DNA from 2 places in the Streptomyces sp. bgisy100 genome. Region 1 is predicted to be linked to the other one. Evidence: riboswitches for the same ligand, from Rfam matches in the RefSeq annotation. Region 1 holds a riboswitch; the other holds the start of a gene.
The links. Region 1 has a riboswitch for cobalamin ahead of AC3EQ1_RS09310 (cobalamin biosynthesis protein). Riboswitches for the same ligand answer to the same signal wherever they lie in the genome.
Positions count from the first base shown of each region.

Region 2: it holds a riboswitch for cobalamin, as region 1 does, so the genes downstream of both, AC3EQ1_RS28380 (SCO2321 family membrane protein) here and AC3EQ1_RS09310 (cobalamin biosynthesis protein) in region 1, are expected to answer to the same signal.

Region 1 covers NZ_JBYITE010000010.1:12,658-20,976, forward strand. The annotation lists gene AC3EQ1_RS09295 (class II aldolase/adducin family protein) at 1-306, opposite strand, end outside; gene AC3EQ1_RS09300 (inorganic phosphate transporter) at 833-2,122, shown strand; gene AC3EQ1_RS09305 (hypothetical protein) at 2,140-2,376, shown strand; cobalamin riboswitch at 2,587-2,715, shown strand; gene AC3EQ1_RS09310 (cobalamin biosynthesis protein) at 2,880-3,863, shown strand; gene AC3EQ1_RS09315 (cobyric acid synthase) at 3,860-5,443, shown strand; gene AC3EQ1_RS09320 (putative cobaltochelatase) at 5,748-7,916, shown strand; gene cobO (cob(I)yrinic acid a,c-diamide adenosyltransferase) at 7,916-8,319, shown strand, end outside.
Region 2 covers NZ_JBYITE010000062.1:9,035-13,106, reverse strand. The annotation lists gene AC3EQ1_RS28385 (SCO2322 family protein) at 1-553, opposite strand, end outside; gene AC3EQ1_RS28380 (SCO2321 family membrane protein) at 739-2,064, opposite strand; adenosylcobalamin-variant (AdoCbl-variant) riboswitch at 2,239-2,333, opposite strand; gene AC3EQ1_RS28375 (Strvi_7410 family MBL fold metallo-hydrolase) at 2,627-3,682, opposite strand; gene AC3EQ1_RS28370 (aldehyde dehydrogenase) at 3,919-4,072, shown strand, end outside.

The DNA of each region.
Region 1 (8,319 bases):
GACGGCGTGGGTGTGCACCACCGCGGCGGCGTCGGTGCTGCGGTAGACGGCCAGGTGCATCGGCACCTCGCTGGTCGGCTCCAGCTCCCCGAGCACCTGCCGGCCGTCGAGGCCGACGCCGACGGCGTCCCGCGGGGTGAGCCGGTCGTAGGGCACGCCGGTCGGGGTCACCAGGACGGTGTCGCCGACGCGTACGGACACATTGCCCGAGGTACCGACCACGAGTCCGTCGGCGACCGTCCGCCGTGCCGTGGCCACCAGGTCGGCCCATGCCTCTTCGATGCGGGCGTGCTCGGTCTCGGTCAAGGCCCTCACCTCCGCCGCCGATCCTGTCAGGTACGGGACATCGGCTCGCGCACCGGGCGCCGACCCGGCCGGAAGCCGCTCCGGGAAAGCGAACCAAAGGGGACGAACGGCACGCCAAGGTGGGCCCGAGGGAGTGTCATGCACCCTCGGGGTGATGTGCTCCATATGGCACGAGGTGTGCACCCATAGAGGGATTCGCAACCGCCGATTTCGCTCCCTCTCATCCGCCCTCGACGACCGGTCGCGCCCCCTTGGTGCCGCACGCGCCGCTTCAATTTCCGGCCGCGCGCCGGCCATGAGAGATTCCCGAGGGGCGAAGCGCGCTCCGTTCACGGCCTCGCAGCTCACACGGCTCACCCACAGCGGAATCCGACGCTCCGGAGAACTCCCGGCGGACGGAGGGGAACGGCGCCTTCAGGGCGCCCCAAAAGGGTGACACTCCAAACACCCCTTCAGTTCACCTTCCGTTCACTCGCCGTCTCTACGTTCGCCGTGCCACTGACCAACGAGCTGATTGCCTGGGTGAATGGAACACATCACGCTTCTCATCGGGATCGTGATCATCACGGCCTTGGTGTTCGACTTTACGAACGGCTTCCACGACACCGCCAACGCCATGGCCACCACCATCTCCACCGGGGCTCTCAAGCCCAGAACAGCGGTGGCGATGTCGGCGGTCCTCAACCTGATCGGCGCCTTCCTCTCCATCGAGGTCGCCCGGACGATCTCCGGCGGCATCATCGACGAGGGGTCCGGCATCCGGCCCGAAGTGATCTTCGCGGGACTGGTCGGAGCCATCATCTGGAATCTGCTGACCTGGCTGGCGGGGCTCCCCTCCAGCTCGTCGCACGCTCTGTTCGGCGGTCTGATCGGCGCGACCGTGGCGTCCGTCGGCTTCGGCGCCGTCAACGCCGACGCGGTCGTCATGAAGGTCCTGATCCCCGCCGTCGCCGCGCCGCTCGTGGCCGGCGTCGCCGCGATGGCCGCGACCCGGCTCACCTACCGGCTGGCCCGGAACCAGGACGAGCAGGAGACCGCCAAGGGCTACCGCGCCGGGCAGATCGCCTCCGCCGCGCTGGTCTCCCTGGCACACGGCACCAACGACGCGCAGAAGACCATGGGTGTCATCACCCTGGCGCTGATCACCGGCGGCGCGCTCGCCCCGCAGGCCGACCCGCCGATGTGGGTCATCGTCTCGGCCGGTGTCGCCATCGCGCTCGGCACCTACCTGGGCGGCTGGCGGATCATCCGCACCATGGGCAAGGGCCTCACCGACATCCAGCCGCCGCAGGGCTTCGCCGCCCAGACCGGCGCCGCGACCGTCATCCTGGCCTCCTCGCACCTCGGTTTCGCGCTCTCCACCACCCAGGTCTGCTCCGGCTCGGTCATGGGCTCCGGCCTCGGCCGCAAGGGCGGGGTCGTCCGCTGGTCGACCGCGGGCCGCATGGTGGCCGCGTGGGGGCTGACGCTTCCGGCCGCCGGTCTCGTCGCGGCGGCCGCGGCGCTCCTCGCCGGCCAGGGCACCTGGGGCGTCGCCGCCGTCGCCGTCCTCGCGCTCGTCGCCTGCGGCGCGATCTGGGCGCTCTCCCGCCGCAAGCCGGTGGACCACACCAACGTCAACGAGACCGGGGCCACCGAGCCGCCGGGCGTCGTCACCGCCGCCCTCCGCACGGTCTCCCCGCCGCCGGTCGGCTCCGCGGCCTCCGGTGAGGCGTCCGACGCCGCCACCGGCGCCCCGGTCGCCGGCGTCGCCGCGCAGGGCAAGGCCCCGCAGAGCGCGCCGGCCGGCCAGTCCGCCGCCAAGGTCACGGTCTAGGTAAGGAACCCACCGTCATGAACATCGACTGGGCAGCTCTCGGCCAGGTCTTCGGCGTCAGCCTCGTGGCGACCGTCGCGCTCGTGGGCCTGTTCACCCTCGGCATCGTCGGCACCTCCCGCCGGACACGGACCCAGCCGGACGGCACCGCCACGGTGACCGCCCCCGGCTCCCTGGCCCGGACCGGCGCCTACGTCTGCTACGGCCTGTGCCTGGCCGCCGTGGCGTACGGCATCCACCTGATCGTCGCCTGACGGGCCGGGGCGAACGGCCCCGCCCGCAACCGGTCCGCCGGGCCGGACAGCGCACCCCGCGCCGTCCGGCCCGGCGGACCGTCGTTTGCGCCCCGGGCGGGCGCGATCGTCCGCTGTGGGGCGCGGCACACTCTCCCGTCGCAGGTCAAGCGCAAGTTGACGGGCCTTCGCGGCCCGTGGTGGACTGCCGGGGCCCAACGGCGGCAGGAGAGGAAGCCGGTGCAAGTCCGGCGCGGTCCCGCCACTGTCACCGGGGAGCGCACCCCCACCCGAGATGTCACGGCCCGCAGCGACGGGCTGGAAGGCCGGGGGACGCGCCGATCCGGAAGCCAGGAGACTCTCACCGCCGGTACGTCGAGCCAGGGCGCGGACCCTGAGTGAGGACGATCGCGATGCCCGGCTGTTCCCGTACGCCAAGAGCCGTTCCCGGATGTTCCCGCCGAGGCGCGACGGCCGGCTGATCCGATGCGTGCCCATCACGCCCGGAGGGGACGGATCGCACGGTGAGGGGACGACACGGACTCGCCGCCGCGGGCGCGGCCGGCCTCGGCACCGCCCTGGGCTTCGCCGCCGACCTGGTGCTCGGTGACCCGCGGCGCGGTCACCCCGTCGCCGCGTTCGGCCGGACCGCCGCGGCGCTCGAGCGCCGGCTCTGGCGCGACCACCGCGGAGCCGGGGCGCTGCACACCGCCCTGCTCGCCGGAGGCGCCACCGCGGCCTCCGCCGTACTCGCGCGCACGCTGCGCCGCTCCCCCGCCGCCACGGCCGGGCTGACCGCCGCCGCCACCTGGGCGGTGCTGGGCGGGACGTCGCTGGGCCGGGAGGCGCGCGCCGTGGGCGGCGCACTGGCCGCCGGGGACCTGGACGTCGCCCGCGAGCGGCTGCCGCATCTGTGCGGCCGGGATCCGCAGGCCCTGGACGGGCAGCAGATCGCCCGCGCCGTGGTCGAGTCGGTCGCCGAGAACACCTCGGACGCGGTCGTGGGAGCCCTGGTGTGGGGAGCCGTCGCCGGAGTTCCCGGCCTCGTCGGCTTCCGCGCGGTCAACACCCTCGACGCGATGGTGGGCCACCGGTCGCCGCGCCATCTGCGGTTCGGCTGGGCCGCGGCGCGGCTGGACGACGTCGCGGGCTACCCCGGTTCGCGGCTCACCGCCGCGCTGGCGGTGCTCGCCGGGCCGGATCCGCGGGGCGCCTGGCGGGTGCTGCGCCGGGACGCCCGGCAACACCCCAGCCCCAATGCCGGACCGGTCGAGTCCGCTTTCGCGGGGGCGCTCGGCGTCCGCCTGGGCGGCACCCTGGCCTACCGCGGCCGGGTCGAACACCGGCCGGTGCTCGGCGGGGAGAACCGTCCGGTGGCGGTGCCGGACATCGAACGCGCGGTCCGGCTGTCCCGGCGCGTCAACGTCCTGGCCCTCGCGCTCTGTGTCGCGGGCGGCCTGGTGCGGAGCCGCCCGCGGCGCCCGGCCGCCGGAAGGGGGAGCCGATGAACGGGCCGGACACGCACCACAGAGACACACACCACAGAGGCGGCGGGCTGCTCGTCGCCGGCACCACCTCCGACGCCGGGAAGAGCGTGGTCACCGCGGGGATCTGCCGGTGGCTCTCCCGCAAGGGGGTGTCTGTCGCGCCCTTCAAGGCGCAGAACATGTCGCTGAATTCGTTCGTCACCCGGGAGGGCGCGGAGATCGGCCGGGCGCAGGCCATGCAGGCCGCCGCCGCCCGCGTCGAGCCGAGCGCCCTGATGAACCCGGTGCTGCTCAAGCCCGGGAGCGACCGCAGCAGTCAGGTGGTGCTGCTGGGGAAGCCGGTCGGGGAGATGAGCGCCCGGGGCTACTTCGGGGACGCCTCGGGCGCGCCGGGGCGGCAGCGGCGGTACACCGACCGCGGACAGCTCCTGGAGACCGTGGTGGAGTGCCTCGAGGAGCTGCGGGGCACGTATGACGCGGTGATCTGTGAAGGGGCGGGCAGTCCGGCGGAGATCAACCTGCGGCGCACGGACATCGTGAACATGGGTCTGGCCCGGGCGGCCCGGCTGCCCGTGGTCGTGGTCGGGGACATCGACCGCGGCGGGGTGTTCGCCTCGTTCTTCGGTACGACGGCACTGCTGGCCCGGGAGGACCAGGCGCTGGTCTCCGGCTATCTGGTCAACAAGTTCCGCGGGGACGTCTCCCTGCTGGAGCCCGGTCTGGACATGCTGCACGGGCTCACCGGGCGGCGCACGCTCGGCGTCCTGCCGTACGCGCACGGGCTGGGCATCGACGAGGAGGACGGGCTGCGGGTGTCGCTGCGCGGCACGGTCCGCGAGTCGGTCGTCGCGCCGCCGCACGGACAGGACGTCCTGCGGGTCGCGGTCGCCGCGGTGCCGCTGATGTCGAACTTCACCGATGTGGACGCGCTGGCCGCCGAACCCGGCGTGGTGGTGCGCTTCGTGGACCGGCCGGAGGAGCTGGCCGACGCGGACCTGGTGGTCCTGCCGGGCACCCGGGGCACCGTGCGGGCCCTGGCGTGGCTGCGGGAGCGCGGCCTCGCCGACGCGGTGGCGCGGCGGGCCGCGGAGGGCCGTCCGGTGCTGGGCATCTGCGGCGGCTTCCAGATGCTGGGCGAACGCATCGAGGACGAGGTCGAGTCGCGGGCGGGGACGGTGGACGGGCTGGGACTGCTGCCCGTGCGCGTCCGGTTCGCGCCGGAGAAGACACTGGCCCGGCCGGCGGGCGAGGCGCTCGGCGAATGGGTCGAGGGCTACGAGATCCACCATGGCGTGGCCGAGGTCGGGCCGGCGGACGAGGAGTTCCTGGACGGCTGCCGCACCGGATCCGTCTGGGGGACGCACTGGCACGGCTCGCTGGAGAGCGACGGGTTCCGGCGGGCGTTCCTGAGCCGGGTCGCGCGGGCGGCCGGGCGGCGCTTCGTCCCGGCGCCGGACACCTGCTTCGCGGCGCTCCGCGAGGAGCAGCTGGACCGGCTCGGCGACCTGATCGAGGAGCACGCCGACACGGACGCACTGCTGCGGCTGATCGAGTCGGGGCCCCCGCCGGGGCTTCCCTTCGTCGCTCCGGGGGCGCCGTGACGGGCCGGCAGGGGATGACGGGCCGGCGGGAGAGATGCCGGGGAACGGCCGGACGACGGATCAGTGAACGGTGGACCGGGAGCCGGTCCATCAGGGGCCGGTGGACGACGGGCCGGACGACAGCGGCGGAACCGCGGGCCCATGAGCGGCTCCGCGCGACCTGCCCGCAGCTCGAGGGTGACCTGGAGGATGACGTATGACGACCACGACGGCTTCGGCCGCGGAACCGGACGCGGCGACCGGGGGCGGCGGCGCGGCCGGCGCCCCCGCGGTGCCCAGCTATCCGTTCACGGCGATCGTCGGCATGGACGACCTGCGGCTGGGGCTGCTGCTCAACGCGGTCTCCCCGGCGGTCGGCGGGGTGCTGGTGCGCGGTGAGAAGGGCACGGCGAAGTCGACCGCCGTGCGGGCGCTCGCCGCCCTGATGCCGGCGGTGGACGTGGTGCCGGGCTGCCGGTTCTCCTGCGATCCGGCGGCTCCCGACGGGTCCTGCCCGGACGGGCCGCACGGGCCGGCGGCGGGTGTCTCCCGGCCGGCCCGGATGGTCGAACTCCCGGTGGGTGCCTCGGAGGACCGGCTCGTCGGCGCCCTGGACATCGAACGGGCCCTGTCGGAGGGCCGGAAGGCCTTCGAGCCGGGCCTGCTGGCGGACGCGCACCGCGGGGTGCTGTACGTGGACGAGGTCAACCTCCTCCACGACCATCTGGTGGACCTGCTGCTGGACGCGGCGGCGATGGGCGCCTCGTACGTGGAGCGCGAGGGCGTCTCCGTGCGGCACGCGGCCCGGTTCCTGCTGGTCGGCACCATGAACCCGGAAGAGGGCGAGCTGCGGCCGCAGTTGCTCGACCGGTTCGGGCTGACCGTGGAGGTGGCGGCCTCGCGGGAGCCGGACCAGCGGGTGGAGGTCGTCCGTCGGCGGCTGGCGTACGACGAGGACCCGGCGGGCTTCGCGGAGCGCTGGGCGGCCGAGGAACAGCAGCTGCGGGAGCGGATCGCCGCCGCGCGGGCGCTGCTGCCGTCGGTGCGGCTCGGGGACGGCGCGCTGCGCCGGATCGCGGCGGTGTGCGCGGCGTTCGAGGTCGACGGGATGCGCGCGGACATCGTGACGGCGCGGACGGCCACCGCGCTCGCGGCGTGGGCCGGGCGTACGGACGTCCGTAAGGAGGACGTCCGGCAGGCCGCGCTGCTGGCGCTGCCGCACCGGCGGCGGCGCAACCCGTTCGACGCGCCGGGGCTGGACGAGGAGAAGCTGGACCGCACCCTGGACGAGTTCGGGGACGACGATCCCGATCCGGGCCCGGACGGCGGCGGGGGCGGCGAATCGCCCTCGGACGGGCCGGAGTCGAGCGGTCCGCAGGACGCGGAGCCGTCCGGGGAGCGGCCGGAGGACGAGGCGCCCGCTCCGACCGAGGCGGACGCGCCCGCTCCGTCGGCGTCACAGCAGGAGCCGGAGGGGCACCCGGAGCCGTCGTCGGAGGCTTCGCAGGCCGAGCCCGAGACGTCCGGGGAGGAGTCCGGGCCGGACGGCGCCCCGGGCGCGGGGGCCGCGGCTGAACAGCGCGCGGTCGGGGCGGCGGAGCCGTTCCGGACGAGGATGCTGAGCGTGCCCGGGCTGGGCGAGGGCGCGGCCGGGCGGCGCTCGCGGGCGCGTACGGCGCACGGGCGCACGACGGGTGCCGTACGGCCCCGGGGCGCACTCACCAAGCTGCATCTGGCGGCGACCGTGCAGGCGGCGGCCCCGCACCAGCATGCGCGCGGCCGTCGCGGGCCGGGGCTGGTGGTCCGCCGCGACGACCTGCGGCAGTCGGTGCGCGAGGGCCGCGAGGGCAATCTCGTGCTGTTCGTGGTGGACGCCTCCGGGTCGATGGCGGCGCGGCAGCGGATGGGCGCGGTCAAGGGCGCGGTGCTGTCGCTGCTGCTCGACGCCTACCAACGGCGCGACAAGGTGGGTCTGGTGACCTTCCGGGGCAAGGACGCCGAGCTGGCGCTGCCGCCGACCTCGTCGGTGGAGGCGGGCGCGGCCCGGCTGGAGTCCCTGCCGACCGGGGGGCGTACGCCGCTGGCCGCGGGGCTGCTGCGGGCCCGTGAGGTGCTGCGGGTGGAACGGCTGCGGGACCCCTCGCGGCGGCCGCTGCTGGTCGTGGTGACGGACGGCCGGGCCACCGGTCCCGGTGCGGGGCGCCGGAGCGGGTCCGGAGTCGGCGCCGGAGTCGGCGCCGGCGGCCGGGAGGAGCCGCTGGCGCTCGCTTCCCGGGCCGCGCGGCTGCTGGCCGCGGAGGGCACGGCGTCGGTGGTGGTGGACTGCGAGTCCGGGCCGGTGCGGCTGGGACTGGCGGGCGGGCTCGCCCGCGATCTGGGCGGCACCGCCGTGACGCTGGACGAACTGCGGGCGGAGAGCGTGGCGTCGCTGGTCCGCGATGTACAGGGAACGCCGGGATCGCCCGGACTGCCGAGGACAGGGAGGGCTGCGTAATGCCGCAGGGCAAGCCGAGTGTCGTACCCCAGGACGGGCTGACGACCCGCCAGCGCCGGAACCGGCCGCTGGTGATGGTGCACACGGGCGTCGGCAAGGGGAAGTCGACCGCCGCGTTCGGGATGGCGCTGCGGGCGTGGAACCAGAACTGGCCGGTCGGTGTATTCCAGTTCGTGAAGTCCGCGAAGTGGCGGGTCGGCGAGGAGCGGGCGCTGCGGGTGCTCGGTGACTCCGGCGAAGGGGGGACGGTCGCATGGCACAAGATGGGCGAGGGCTGGTCGTGGGTCCAGCGCGACATCGAGTCGAGCGAGGAGGCCGCGAAGGAGGGCTGGGAGCAGGTCAAGCGCGATCTGGCGGCGGAGGCATACCGGCTGTACGTGCTGGACGAGTTCGCGTACCCGAT
Region 2 (4,072 bases), on a different contig from region 1:
CCCCGCCGTCGGCGACCTGTTCGCCGCAGCCCTTCTTCGGATAGCCGGAGACGGCGCAGAGCAGGGCGCCGGAGTCGTAGCGGAGCGGCTTCGCCACCGCCGCCAGCACCTCCGCGGCCGTCGCGTCCTGAGGGACGCTCGCGCACTCCGTACGGGACGTCGGCGGGTGCTCGCCGTCGGGCGCGTCCGCGGCCGTGCCGAAGTCCAGCACGACCGCGACGCGCTTGCCGCCCGCCTTGGTGGAGGTACCGGCGCAGACGGTGTCGAAACGGGCCGAGCCGCGCGGCTGTTCGGCATCCTTGGAATCCGCGCTGACGGCGAAGCGGAAGCCGCGCACCTCGCCGTCCGCGGGGCGTTCGGTGGCCGGGCCCTGGGTGGCGTACACCCAGTTCCCGCCCTTCCGGTCCCAGAACGACCAGTAGCGGTAGCCCTGGGCGTGGGCGGGCGCGGCGCCGAGCACGGCGAGCGCGGCCCCGGCCACGACGGCCGCGACAGCGACCCGGGCCGGGGCCGGACGGCCGGACCGCGACCGGAACGACGACCGGAACCCCATTCGGAACCACATCAGGAACAGAGACCGGAACCCCGTCCGGTGCTCACGGCCGAGGCCGGATGCGTGCCCGGTTACCGGGCCGGATGCCTGCCCGGGTACGAGCCCGGATCCGTGTTCGCCCTCGATCCCCGACACCGTCACGCTCCCGCCCCGCTCCGCCGCACCGCGCACGCCCACCACCATGCCTACGCCTTCTTCTTGCGGCCGCTCAGCAGGAAGCCGATCCCGATGCCCGCGACCAGGAACGCGCCGACCGTCCAGGCCGTCGACATGCCGTCCGAACCGCCCTCCTTGGCGTCCTGCGCGTCGCCGCCGTCTTCCGGGGCCTGCGCCGCCGGCTTCGGACCGGTGGCGTTCAGCTGCCGGACCAGGTCCCGCCCGCCGAAGTCCCGCGGGTCGGCGCCGGTCGCGTGGGCGGCGATGATCAGCGAGCCCAGGCCCGCCGGGTTGTCCTTCGACCAGGTCCGGGAGTGCCGCTCCAGCCAGGTGAGGGGGGAGCGGGCGGCGTCCAGGTAGCCGCCGGCCGCCAGGGCGATGACCGCGTCCGCCGTGTTGGCGTAGTCCGGGGCGGGCTTGTCGGCGCCCGGGGCGACGGCCGTCAGATGCCCGTCGGTCTTCTTCATGGCCGTGGCGAGGTACGCGGCGGAGGCGGCGGCCTTCGCCTCCGTGGCCGGCTCGTCCTTCGCGTCAGCGGATCCGCAGTCGAGCGGCTCGGCGTGCTGGGCGGCGCTCTTGATGGGCGGACCCAGCTGCAGTCCCCTGCCGACCAGGGCGAGCGCCCCGGCCGCGGTCGCGTCCGCGTTGGGCGCGAGCTTGCCCTTCTTGTCCGGCTGGTAGGCGAAGGCTCCGCGCTCATCCTTGTCGGCGTCGCAGCCGAGCAGGAATCCGTCCAGCGCCTCGTACGCCGACGTCTTCCCCTTCCGGGGCTTCACATCCGACGCATTCTCCCCCGCCGCGATGAGCGCGCCGATCACCAGCGAGGTGGAGTTGGCGTCGCTCGGGTCACCGGGGAAGTAGCTCCAGCCGCCGTCCTTGTTCTGCAGGGACTTCAGCCAGTTCACGGACTTCTTCACGGCGTCGCCGTGGCCGCCGAGCGCGGCCAGCGCCTGCACCGCGAGTGCGGTCGCGTTGCTGTCCACCGGAGTCTTCTTGTCGCACTCCTGGTCCGCGTCCGCGCGGAACTCCGCGAAGCCGCCCGAAGCGCACTGCTGGCCGGCCAGCCAGTCCACGGCCTCGGGGGCCGGCGTGACCTTCACCGTGTCCTGGGCGATCAGGGCCACCGACTGCCGCCAGACGGCGTCGAACTTCGGGTCCTTGGTGCCGTACAGCCCGGCCGGGAGCTTCGCCGGAGCCGCGGGCTTCGGTGAGTCGGCGGCGGACGCGGCCGGAGCGGCGGTCACGCACAGGGCGGCGGAGGCGGCCGTCAGCGCGACGGCGCGACGCAGTCTGCTGTGCCGGGACGGACCGCCCGGCCGGGGGCGCGGGGATATCTCCCCGGGGTGATGCAGCATCGGGCGGTGCCTTTCGGTGAGCGGACGCGGCCGGATCCGCTGCGCACCGCGCGGCCGTGCGGACGGGAGCGTGCGCACGCGGCGGGGCACCGGGCTCCGGCTCCGTATTCCTCGACGGTGCCGGTCCCCGGGCGCGGCCGTGGGACGGCCCGTCCGGAGACAGGAGCCGGTCACATCCGCCAGGGCACTCCGACTCGACGCCGTCGCGGCGCCTCACGGTTGCGGGTCAGTGCCGGAATTGCACCGGCTTTCCCCTGAGGGATGCGGTATCGACTGGCACACTCTACCGGCCCGTAGCAAGGGGCCCATGGGCGCCCGATGTCCCGAGCCGCCCGGGGGTGCATCGGAACCCGCCCAAGCACCCCGCCGGCCCCGCACCCGCCCCAGCACCCCGCCGGCCCCGCACCCCGCCGGCCCCGCCCCCGCGCCGCCCGGCACACGGCGCGCCCCGCCCCGCCTCGTACCGACCCGCCGCGCACGCGCCCCCGCACCGCCCCACGGGGTCGCACCGCCCGACCGTCCGCCCGGCTCCCTCTCACCGCCCGCCGCCCGGGAACTCCCCTCACACCGCCCGGTACGTCACCGGCTCGCTGCCCGGCACCGGCTCCGCCCGTCCCAGCGTCACCAGGCGCCGCAGATGCGCCTCCGCCTCCGAGACGGCGATGTTCCGTGACCCGGGGGAGATCTGCTCCCAGGGCCGGTTCCACTCCATGGCCTCGGCCAGCTGCCACGGGGTGAGCGCGCGGGCCCGCAGGAGGTCCCGCAGCCCGGCCAGCCGCGCCTCGTGGTGCGCCAGGAGCTGCCGCACCCGGGCCGCCGCGTCCGGGAAGGCGTACTGGTGGGCGGGCAGCACCTCGGCCGGGGCGAGGCGGCCGATCCGCTCCAGGGAGTCGAGGTAGTCCCCGAGCGGGTCGGTGACCGTGACGGCGTCGGGGTCCTCGTAGAGGCCGATGTGCGGACTGATGGTGGGCAGCAGGTGGTCGCCGGAGAACAGCCGGCCGTGGCCCGTCCGCCCGGCGGCCGGATGGTCCTCCTCCAGGTGCAGGCAGACATGGCCGGGGGTGTGCCCGGGCGTCCAGACGGCCCGCAGTCTCCGGCCCGGCAGATCGAGCAGTTCGCCGGGGACGACGGCGCGGTCGGGCAGTGCGGCCCGCAGACCGGGCAGCGCCGGATCCCGGCCGGACCCCCGGGCCGCGCGCAGCGGACGCAGATGATCCTCCGGCGCCCCGGCGGCTTCGAGCTTCCCGATCAGGTGGTCGAGCCAGAGCGCGGGCCGGGCCGCGCGGACCCGGCGCACGACCCGCGTGTCCGCGGGGTGCATCGCGATCCAGGCCCCCGACGCCTCGCGCACCCGCCCGGAGAGCCCGTGGTGGTCGGGGTGATGGTGGGTGACGAGCACGCCGTGCAGCTCGGTGACGGACGTGCCGCACGCCGCGAGTCCGGCGACGAGGGTGTCCCAGGAGGCCGGGTCGTCCCAGCCGGTGTCGATCAGAACCGGTCCGCGGCCGGTGTCCAGAAGGTGCACCAGCGTGTGGCCCAGCGGGTTGTCCGGGATCGGGACGGGGATGCTCCACACCCCGCCGCCGTGGTCGGTCACCGGGGCGGCCGGTTCCGTCATGGAGCCCTCCTCCATGGAGCCCCGCCCAGCGGATCGCGCCCCGAGCGAGCGGTGGAACGCGTTCTCCACCACGGTCGCCGGGACCGGTGCCCCGCGGGGCGGGAGGCGGCCGACGCATTGCCCACTGCAACGGGAACTGGTATCAGTTCTGATGCTGCGTCAGATATTAGCCGGGTCAGACGATTCCCGGGCGGCTTCGACGTTGAGGGCCGGCCGGACGGCGGGGAGGCAGGGCGATGACCGACCTCATCGAGCACGGACAGCTGTTCATCGGAGGCGCGTGGGTGGACCCGCTCGGCCCGGATGTGATCGAGGTGGTCTCGCCGCACACCGAGCAGGTCATCGGGCGCGTGCCGCACGCCTCGCGCGCCGATGTGGACCGCGCCGTGG